3 regions of the Aminobacter sp. 01T433 genome follow, and region 2 is predicted to be linked to each of the others. Evidence: predicted binding sites of a transcription regulator. Region 2 holds the regulator's gene; each other region holds the start of a gene.
What was found. The regulator LexA, encoded in region 2, represses DNA repair genes until DNA is damaged. The targets are predictions, from matches to a motif close to TGTTCNNNNTGTGTTCNG.
Positions count from the first base shown of each region.

Region 1: AC1DLV_RS15210 (cytoplasmic protein) is a predicted target of LexA. The motif match lies at 1,105-1,122, and genes of this name have one in related genera.
Region 3: AC1DLV_RS14395 (PA0069 family radical SAM protein) is a predicted target of LexA. The motif match lies at 1,485-1,502, and genes of this name have one in related genera.

Region 1 covers NZ_JBFTPR010000007.1:341,398-344,668, reverse strand. Annotated here, with positions in the region: gene AC1DLV_RS15220 (DUF6456 domain-containing protein) at 1-623, opposite strand, end outside; gene AC1DLV_RS15215 (helix-turn-helix domain-containing protein) at 625-1,023, opposite strand; gene AC1DLV_RS15210 (cytoplasmic protein) at 1,263-1,619, shown strand; gene AC1DLV_RS15205 (Ros/MucR family transcriptional regulator) at 1,638-2,063, opposite strand; gene mnhG (monovalent cation/H(+) antiporter subunit G) at 2,329-2,703, opposite strand; gene AC1DLV_RS15195 (cation:proton antiporter) at 2,700-3,017, opposite strand; gene AC1DLV_RS15190 (Na+/H+ antiporter subunit E) at 3,014-3,271, opposite strand, start outside.
Region 2 covers NZ_JBFTPR010000012.1:150,281-153,551, reverse strand. Annotated here, with positions in the region: gene AC1DLV_RS20795 (molybdopterin molybdotransferase MoeA) at 1-1,192, shown strand, start outside; gene lexA (transcriptional repressor LexA) at 1,301-2,020, shown strand; gene AC1DLV_RS20785 (ComEC/Rec2 family competence protein) at 2,073-3,271, opposite strand, start outside.
Region 3 covers NZ_JBFTPR010000007.1:168,407-171,677, forward strand. Annotated here, with positions in the region: gene AC1DLV_RS14390 (ribonuclease HII) at 1-105, opposite strand, end outside; gene AC1DLV_RS14395 (PA0069 family radical SAM protein) at 258-1,412, opposite strand; gene AC1DLV_RS14400 (glycosyltransferase) at 1,560-2,063, shown strand; gene moaB (molybdenum cofactor biosynthesis protein B) at 2,069-2,620, opposite strand; gene AC1DLV_RS14410 (4-(cytidine 5'-diphospho)-2-C-methyl-D-erythritol kinase) at 2,633-3,271, opposite strand, start outside.

The sequences.
Region 1 (3,271 bases), on a different contig from region 2:
CAGACGTCGATCAGCACGCCTGAAAGCTCCGGCCCGACAGCATCGATCGCCATGTCGACACGCTGACGCGCGGCAAGGGCCGCATCGGTCAGATCGACCAGCCCGCCGCCGGCACCGCGCTTGCCGGACGACACACTCGCCACCCAATTGGCGCCCATGCGCGGCATGATCTGGCCGCGCGTGTAGTCGGAGCGCAGCCGTTCGCCGGCTGCAAATTCGCTCCGGCTCAAAAACGGCTCACCCGCCTTGGTCTTGCGCCGGACAAGTTGGCTCAGCGGCGATTCCGACAAGTTGATCAAAGCCGCATGCTGCCCGGCCACTGTATCGACAATGATCGTTTCCAGCTCGCGGTGCTGCCCCTGGAATGGATCGGCCGCGCTCGCCTGGCGCCGAGCAGCCGCCCTGCCCTCCGGCGACAGCTGCACCGTTCGGGAACTGCGGCTGACAAGGCCCTCTCGGGCAAGTGCCGCCAGAACCTTTGCGTCGACGGCGATCCGCTCGGCCCTGTCATTTTCGAGCAGCACCTTGCCGCCACCTGCGGCTGGCTCGCATTCGGCGGGGCCCTTGGCCAACAGCGTGATTACGCGTTTCCGCAGCTTTTCATCCACCAGATCATTGCTCATCTCAGCGCTCCAGCCTGTCGCGAAACGCCGCGATCGCCACCCGCTCGGCAAGGGCAACGATCCGGTCGAAGTCGGCATCGTCGCGCAGATCTTCAACGGTATGGCAGGCATAAAGCACCGTCGTGCGGTCGCGTCCGAAACCCCGGCCAACCTCGCTCATGGTAAAGCGGAACACGACATGGGCGACATACATCGCAATCTGCCGGAGACGGCTGATGTCGTTGCCCGTTCGGCCAAGCCGGCGGAGTTCCTTGCTCGGAACGCCAAACAGCGCGGCCATCAGATCGATCATCGCATCGCAGCGCTCGACCACCTCGTCGCGACGCATTTCGGCAAGGAGATCAAGCGATGAGCGCTCGTCCCGCGCCGCAGCTTCTCGCGCCTCGTTCTGCCGTTTCACCAATAGTGCCGATGTGGATCCCACCAAACTCGTCCCCCACCAAAGATAGGAATAAGTTCTTATACAGCGACCCGGCGAGGTGTGAACAAAAAATGAACATGCACACGGCGAACGAAAGATCAACGCATTGGAATCGTTCATATTTTTATTTTTCTGCGCTAAAATATCGCTGCAGTTTCTCCCCACCCTGAAAACCGCCCGCATGATTGCCTGATCAGAGTCACAGCAGGCAGGTCGCGATGCGGGATTTTTCAGGTGAAATTGCAGCCTTCAAGAAAGACAAGCTCACCGAGCTCACGGATGCCAGGCAAAGAGCTGCCTTGCAGCTTTGCTGCGGGATCGAGCTTTCGAATGCATTGTCCGCAGAGCCGACACCGACATTGGCGCTACTCAAGCGTCTTGAGCGCGCGATCGAGCGCGAGCGGCTCAGAGGCGTCAATCGCCATTGGAGCTACGATCTCAACCGCCACATCGCGCTCAAGCAAGTACGAGACCGGCTGAAGGGCGTATTTCCCGATCAGCCGGGACGTTTGTCGCTCCGGCCGCGCCGACACCGGCCAAAACGCAAAGCGGCGCCCGAAGGCGCCGCAGGCTGAATGTATTTCGAAGTGCCGTTACTTGGCCTTGCGCTTGCGGCCCAGGCCCATCTTCTTGGCGAGCTGCGAGCGCGCAGCCGCGTAGTTGGGCGCCACCATCGGATAGCTGGCATCAAGGCCCCACTTTTCGCGATACTGGTCTGGCGTCAAATTGTAGTGCGTCATCAGGTGACGCTTGAGGGATTTGAACTTTTTACCATCTTCAAGGCAGATAATGTAGTCGTCGTGCACCGAGCGCTTGGGATTGACGGCTGGCTTCTGCTTGTCCGCCGGCGGTGTCTCGGCGACGTTGCCAACGCGGCCCAGGGCTGCGTGGACATCGGCGATCAGCCCCGGAAGTTCTCCCACCGGGACCGGATTGTTGCTGACGTAAGCTGCCACCACATCGGCGGTCAGTTCAATCAGTGTGTCGTTGCTAGCTGCAGGCGTTTCGGAAGTATCCATATGCTTCAGGCCCCAATGTGACTGGATGTTTTTTTGCCCGATATCTCGACCGGGATGCGGCGCGTTCTTGTATCGCAATTTGCCACTGCGACTCGCGTTCCGTCACTTTAATGAGCCTGTCTCTATAACAAGTCAATTCACTATTCTTTGCGATACAAGAACAATGAGTTCAACACTTCTCTAACAAATGAACGTTTTTGATAGGGTAATGCCTTTATATGAGATCAAGTTGCGCAACGCTGAAAGTTCTGACCGATGGTCATTGTCAGCGATCAGTTACCAGATGATCGTTGTTCTTTGATGGATCGACTGTTTCCGCCAGATCGTCGCTTACCGAGCCCGGCCACATGCGATATCCGGCAGCATATGCCGCTTTTGCAAGCAAATGAGCAGAAATTGGCGCTGTCAGCAGAAAGAACACCACACCTGCCAGCACGCGAAGTGCTGTAGCGAATTCGCCAATATGCACTCCAAGTGCGATCAACATCAGGCAGGAACCCACAGTTCCGGCCTTCGAGGCTGCATGCATACGTGTGTAGATGTCAGGAAGGCGTATCAAACCTATGGATGCAGTCAGGGCAAACAACGCGCCAACCACGATAAGAGTTCCGGCAAGATAATCACCAACACTGCTAATCATGGCCGCTCCTCTTCGGCTTCGTCTTCCTTGGCATCGACACCGCCGCTCATGACAAAACGCGCGAAGGCAACAGTGGCCAGGAACCCGACAAGACCAAGTGCGATGGCAACGTCGACGTAAAGCGTGAAGCCTGAGCGCAGGCCGAGAACGGCAATGAAGCCGATCGCAACGGCAACGAGCATGTCGAGCGCAAGGATCCTGTCAGGCAGCGACGGGCCCTTCACCACACGCACCACCACCAGCAGGAACGAGATGGTGAGAACAACAAGCGCAAAGATCGCGCACATATTCAGGAAAGCAGCTCCAGACATCATCTGAATGCCTCCAGTATTCTACGCTCGAAACCCTGGCTTATGTCGCGCCGCGCCTGTTCGGGGTCGGAGCAGTCCATTCCGTGCACGAAAAGCGTTCGCCGGTCGTCGGAGACATCGACAGACAAGGTGCCAGGCGTCAGCGTGATCAGATTGGCGAGCAAGGTGATTTCGAAATCCCGGTCGACCTTCAACGGATAGGCGAAGATGCCGGGCTTTATATCCATGCGCGGCGACAGAACCAGCCTGGCGACCCG
Region 2 (3,271 bases):
CGTCACCGAGGCGCTGGAACGCCTGCTCGACGGCGCTGAACCCAGCGGCTGGGAGACGGTCGGTCTCAGTGAAGCTTCAGGACGCGTGCTGGCAAGCCCGTTGTTTGCCTTGCGCACCCAGCCTCCTTTCGATGCCTCGGCCATGGATGGGTACGCTGTCCGCGCCGCCGACATCGCATCCCTGCCGGCACGGCTGAAGGTCATCGGCGAGGCTCCTGCCGGCAAGCAGTTCACAGGCGCTGTGGCGCAAGGCGAGAGCGTGCGCATTTTCACCGGCGCACCTGTGCCCAGCGGCGCGGACACTGTCGTCATCCAGGAAAATGTCAGCGATATCGGCAATGGCGAGATCGACGTGCTGGAACCGGCGATTCTTGGACGCAATATCCGCGCCAAGGGTCTCGATTTCAAACATGGCGATCTGATTCTCGACGCCGGCCGCGTGCTCGATCCTGCGGCCCTGTCGCTGATCGCCGCCGCCAACCACCCTGCAATGGCAGTGGTTCGCGCGCCACTGGTCGCCATCATCGCCACGGGCGACGAACTGCTCCCACCCGGCAGCAACCCTGGCCCTGACCAGATCATCGCATCCAACTCCTATGGTGTCGGAGCAATCGCCCGGTCAGTCGGCGCGCGCGTGCTTGACCTCGGTATCGCAGCCGACCGCAAGGATGCCATCTCAGCCCTCATCGCCCAGGCGCTCGAAGCCGAGGCCGACGTCATCGTCACGCTCGGCGGGGCCTCGGTCGGAGACCACGACCTGGTCCACGGCGTTCTGACCGGGCTCGGCATGGATCTCGATTTCTGGAAGATCGCCATGCGTCCCGGCAAGCCGCTGATGTTCGGCCGCCTTGTCAAGACACGTTGCGTCGGCCTGCCCGGCAATCCGGTCGCCAGCCTGATCTGCGCGCATATCTTCCTGAAGCCTTTGCTGGCGAAGCTTGGCGGGCGGCCCTATGCGCCCGACATTCGCAACGCCGTGCTCGATACGGCGATGGCACCAAACGATTTGCGCCAGGATTTCGTTCGCGCCATTGCACGCGAGACGCCTGACGGCCTCATAGTTACGCCATATCTGGTCCAGGATTCGTCGATGCTGCGCACGCTCGCCGACGCCAATTGCGCCATCATGCGTGAACCCTTCGCACCAGCCGCCGAATCTGGCAGTGCGTGCCGCGTGATGATGCTGCGCTGAACGAAACCGCCTCCTCCCTTCATCAGATATAAACGGTTGCAGAACACAACTGGAACAGATAGTGTTTTGTTCTGGGTTTGTTTTTCTTCTGATTCCTCGGGGGTGGCGATGCTGACGCGCAAACAACATGAGCTTTTGCTGTTCATCCACTCGCGATTGAAGGAGACAGGCATCCCGCCATCCTTCGACGAAATGAAGGAAGCGCTCGACCTCGCCTCCAAATCTGGCATCCATCGCCTGATCACGGCACTCGAAGAACGTGGCTTCATCCGACGCCTGCCCAATCGGGCACGTGCGCTTGAAGTGCTGCGCATGCCCGATTCCATCGCACCAGGCCTCAACGCGGCGCGGAAATTCTCGCCGAGCGTCATTGAGGGCAGCCTTGGACGCAGGCCTGAACCGTCGCGCTCCATGTCCGCCGGCAATGACGATGATGCTGGCGCGGCCGTGACCATTCCTGTGATGGGACGTATCGCTGCCGGCGTGCCGATCGACGCCATCCAGCACAAGACCCATTCGATAGCAGTGCCGCCGGATATGATCATGGGCGGCGAGCATTACGCGCTCGAGGTCAAGGGCGACTCGATGATCGAGGCTGGCATCTTCGACGGCGATACAGTCGTCATTCGCAGTTCGACCACCGCCAACCCCGGCGAGATCATTGTTGCACTAGTCGACGACGAGGAAGCGACCCTCAAGCGCTTCCGCCGCAAGGGCGCCTCGATTGCTCTCGAGGCTGCCAACCCGGCCTACGAGACCCGCATCTTCGGGCCAGACAGGGTCAAGGTCCAGGGCAAGCTTGTCGGGTTGATCCGCCGCTATTCCTGAACGGCCGATTCGGCGCGTCTCGGCCTGTTCGATGTTGCTCAGTTTGGTCCGGCTATTTGGCCGGCTTTGCGGTCTCCGGCGATTTCGGGCGTTTGACTGCGCGCTGATAGGGCGGCAGGCCCCTCGCCTCGCGAGAGAATTCGCGCTGCGTGTGCCACGGGCGATATGGCTCTGATACAGCGTGGCGGATTTCTAGTTGCCGACTTTTCTTGCCCGATTCCGGCTTCACGAATATCTCGGCGCTGCCCAGACGGGCGAGTTCGCGGCTGGTGAGCACTGCCACGGTTGAGCCTGGGCAGATGTCCTTCGTCGTGGCGTCTTTCAAAACGATGAGATCAGTCTTTGCGCAAACGCGCCTGGCGGCGGCCGCGTGTTCAGCATGCGCGATCAAGCCCGCAGATGGATGCTGAACCAGGCAAAGGCCATCGCTGCAGACAAATTCAGTAGGCTCGTCGGTGCTGCTTGGATCGCTGGAGTTGCCCGAGTCCTTCGGATTTGTCGAACCGTCGGAGTTGATACGGATGGGGCCGACAAACGCCTCGGTTTTTAAAGTCCGTTTCCAATTGTCGACTGTGAACTCGTTTGGTCGAGCGCGATTGACCGCGAGCTTTTGGTCTCCGATCGGCACCCCCACCAGGCGGCCATCTTCGGAGACGAGGACGACAGGCGTTTCGGTTTCCACCAGCGACAGAACGCCGAGAGCGGCAAATGGCATGGCGGCGACCCGCAACCAGGTTGTGGCGATCGATGCGATGACCAGTGCGGCGGTCACGAAGACAACGGCATGGGTCGACACCAGACCGACCGCATCGATGGGCGAACGCTCGGAGAACCACTTTGCAAGGGCGATCATGGCCTTCAGGCCGATGCCCATTACATCGAGAAATAGCCCTTCGAGACCAAGCGGCATGAAGATGCCGGCTAGGACCGCAAACGGCATCACCAGCACCGAGACGATCGGCATGACCGCCAGGTTGGCAATGAGGCTGAGCGGCGAGACGCGCTGGAAATGCCAGGCACCGAAGACACTTGTGGCAATGCCGGCGATCAGCGATGTCGCGACAAGACCGATGGCAACCGTGGCAAGCCAGCGCCATAGCTTCGATGGCAATGACCGCTGCACAAGTGGTCGTGCTTGCGCCTCCCGCCTGTCCGACCACCAGGCATAAGCACCAACAAGCGCGGCCGTAGCCGCAAATGACATCTGGAAGCTCGGGCCAACCACCTCGTGCGGTGAGATCAGGATGACGA
Region 3 (3,271 bases), on a different contig from region 2:
CGCGCATGGCCACAGGCCAGCTGCCATCGCCTTCTTTTCGAAGGCGAAGTCGGGCTTTTCGATGAATTCGAAGAGGGGCGGAGAATCGGAACGCGGTCGAGCCATATTGCGGCGATGCTCGCATCGGCTCCGATTCTCCGCAAGTCTTTCCCGACCGATTGGGGCGGCGGTCGGGAAAGCTACACCGTCAACTGGCCACGGGGAGGGGCCGGACGGGGTGGTGGAGGCGGACCGGCAATGCGATCCGCCGTATCAGGTCAAAGCAGCGTCAGCTGCAGCTGGTCCTTGGGCGCGGCTTCAAACAGGTCGGTCCTGAGCGGTGTGCGCACGGCGTTGAGACCCAGGCGCTGGGCGGCGATCTCGAAGCGGCGGCCTATCTGCCAGGCATAGGGACCCTTGCCCTTCATGCGCTTGCCCCACTCCGAATCGTAATCCTTGCCGTCGCGCATCGAGCGGATCAGCGACAGCACATGGCGATAGCTGTCGGGATAATGACGCAGCAGCCAGTCCTTGAAGATCGGGCTGACTTCGAGAGGCAGGCGCAGGATGACGTAGCCGGCTCCGGTCGCCCCAGCAGCCTTTGCCGAGTCGAGGATGCGTTCGATCTCCTGGTCGGTGAGGCCGGGGATGATCGGGGCGACCATCACCGAGACGGGAATTCCGGCATCGGACAATTGCCTTATCGCCTCAAGCCGCTTGGTCGGGGTCGCGGCACGTGGCTCCATGGTGCGGGCCAGCATGCGGTCGAGCGTGGTGACCGAAAGCGCGACCTTGGCCAGGCCCTTCTCGGCCATGCGGCCGAGGATATCGATGTCCCTGACAACCATCGCCGACTTGGTGACGATGCCGACCGGGTGGTTGCGCGCCTCCAGCACTTCGAGGACTTCGCGCATGATGCGCCAGTGCTTTTCGATCGGCTGGTAGGGATCGGTGTTGGTGCCGATGGCGATGGTGCGCGGCTGGTAGCCGTCCTTCGACAGCTCGCGGTCGAGCAGTTTTGCCGCATCGGGCTTGGCAAACAACTTGGACTCGAAATCGAGCCCAGCCGACAAGCCCATATAGCTGTGGGTCGGCCTGGCGAAGCAGTAGACGCAGCCGTGCTCGCAGCCGCGATAGGGGTTGATCGAGCGGTCGAAGGAAATGTCGGGCGACTCGTTGCGGGTGATGATGGTGCGCGGCTTCTCGACCTGGACCTCGGTCTTGAAAGGCGGCAGCTCCTCAAGCGTGCTCCAGCCATCGTCGAAGACGTGGCGGCTCACCGGCTCGTAGCGCCCGGAAGGGTTGACGCCCGCGCCACGGCCGCGCCTGCGCTCGTGGTTGATGCGCAGGCCGCTTTCCTCGATCATGGCATTGGCCATTCCGGCTCCGCCGCCCTTGAAGGCGGCGATATCGGCCCGTGCAATGGGTTCCATTTCACTGTCTCCCGAAGGGAAAGGCGCCGTCCGTCGATTCGTTCGGCATGAAACTATTCCTATTTTGAAAATGAGAACAAAGCAAGAACTTTGTGGTTAGAGCAGCGAAGCTGGCGCTTTGGCCGGCTTTCGGATATGCGGCTAGATATGCTGAGCGTTCTGATCGAGACCAAGGACGACGAGGAGGGGCTGGCGCGTACGCTGGCCTCGCTGGTCGGTGGTGCGGTCGAAGGTGTCGTGCGCGAGGTGATCGTCTGCGACCGCGGCTCGACTGACCAGACCCACTATGTCGCCGAGCATGCCGGCTGCACCTATGTCGCCAGCGGCGGCATTCAGGCAGGCATCGCGCAGGCCAAGAGCGATTGGCTGCTGCTGATCGAGCCCGGCGCGCGCCTTGCCGAGGGCTGGACCGAGAGCGTCGTGCGCCACATGAGCCGGCTGGCGATGGCCGCGCGCTTCACGCGCTCAAGAGCAAGCAACCGGCCGTTCTGGGAGCGCATGACCTCACGGCCGCGCGCGCTGGAGCAGGGGCTGGTTATCACGAAAAAGCAGGCAGCGGTTCTCGGTCGCAATGGCGCCGATGCTGAAGGCATTGCGCGCGGGCTGGCGATGAAGACGCTCGACGCTGAAATTATGGTGGCGCAGCGCTAGCAGCTTCAGGCTGTCTTGGCGCCGCCTCGCCTGAGGTGCTCGTCGAGGCGCGGCATGATCTCCACGAAATTGCACGGCATGTGGCGGTAGTCGAGCTGCGCCTTGAGGATGCCGTCCCAGGCGTCGCGGCAGGCACCAGGTGAGCCCGGCAGCACGAAGACGAATGTGGCGTTGAGCACGCCGCCGGTGGCGCGTGACTGGATCGTCGAGGTGCCGATCTTGTCGTAGGAGATGCGGTGGAAGAGGGCGGAAAAACCGTCCATCCGTTTTTCGAAGATCGGCTCAAGCGCATCGGGGGTGACGTCGCGGCCGGTGAAGCCGGTGCCGCCCGTGGTGATGATCACGTCGATGTCGGGATCGAGCGACCAGGTGGTGACGCGGTTGCGGATCTGGTCCTTGTCGTCGGTGACGATGTCACGTGCCTTCAGCACATGACCGGTCTCGGTGATGCGGTCGGCGAGCGTCTGGCCCGATCTGTCGTCGGCCAGCGTGCGTGTGTCGGACACGGTGAGTACCGCTATTCGGACGGGCACGAAGGGACGGGGCTCGCTTGCCATTGTCTTGGGCTCCTAGGTCCGGGTCGTGGTCGCGGCGCTGAACCAGTTGGGGTGTTCGCCTGAGATTGCCTCCGCGGCGCGCGAGGCAGCAGTGGCACTCTGGTAAATGCCGAAGCAGGTGGCGCCGGAACCCGACATGCGGGCGAAGGCGGCACCAGACCGGCGAAGGGCAAAAAGTACCTCGGTGATCGAGGGTTCGATCGAGATCGCCGCTGGCTCCAGGTCGTTGCGGGTCGTGGCGAGCCAGTCGAGCACCGTGTCAGCGCTGTCGAGCGGCGCAAGGGCGGGGTTGTCGCGCGAGGCCAGCGCACGGAATACTTTCGGTGTCTCGACGGCGACACCCGGATTGACCAGCACCAGATGCAGCGCGGGGAAATGCGTGACAGGTTCAAGTTGTTCGCCGATGCCGCGCGCAAACAGCGGGCGCCCCGCCAGGCACATCGGCAGGTCGGCGCCGAGCGGCAAGGCGAGATTCGCCAACGCTGCCGCATCGGTAGGGATGCGCCAAAGCTGCTTGAGTGCTCGCAAGGTGGCCGCCGCATCGCTCGACCCGCCGCCGATACCCGAGGCGACCGGCAGGTTCTTTTCGAGCGAGATTGAAACCGATTGCGCCGTGTAGGCGGGATAGGCAGCGCGCAGTGCGTCGCGGGC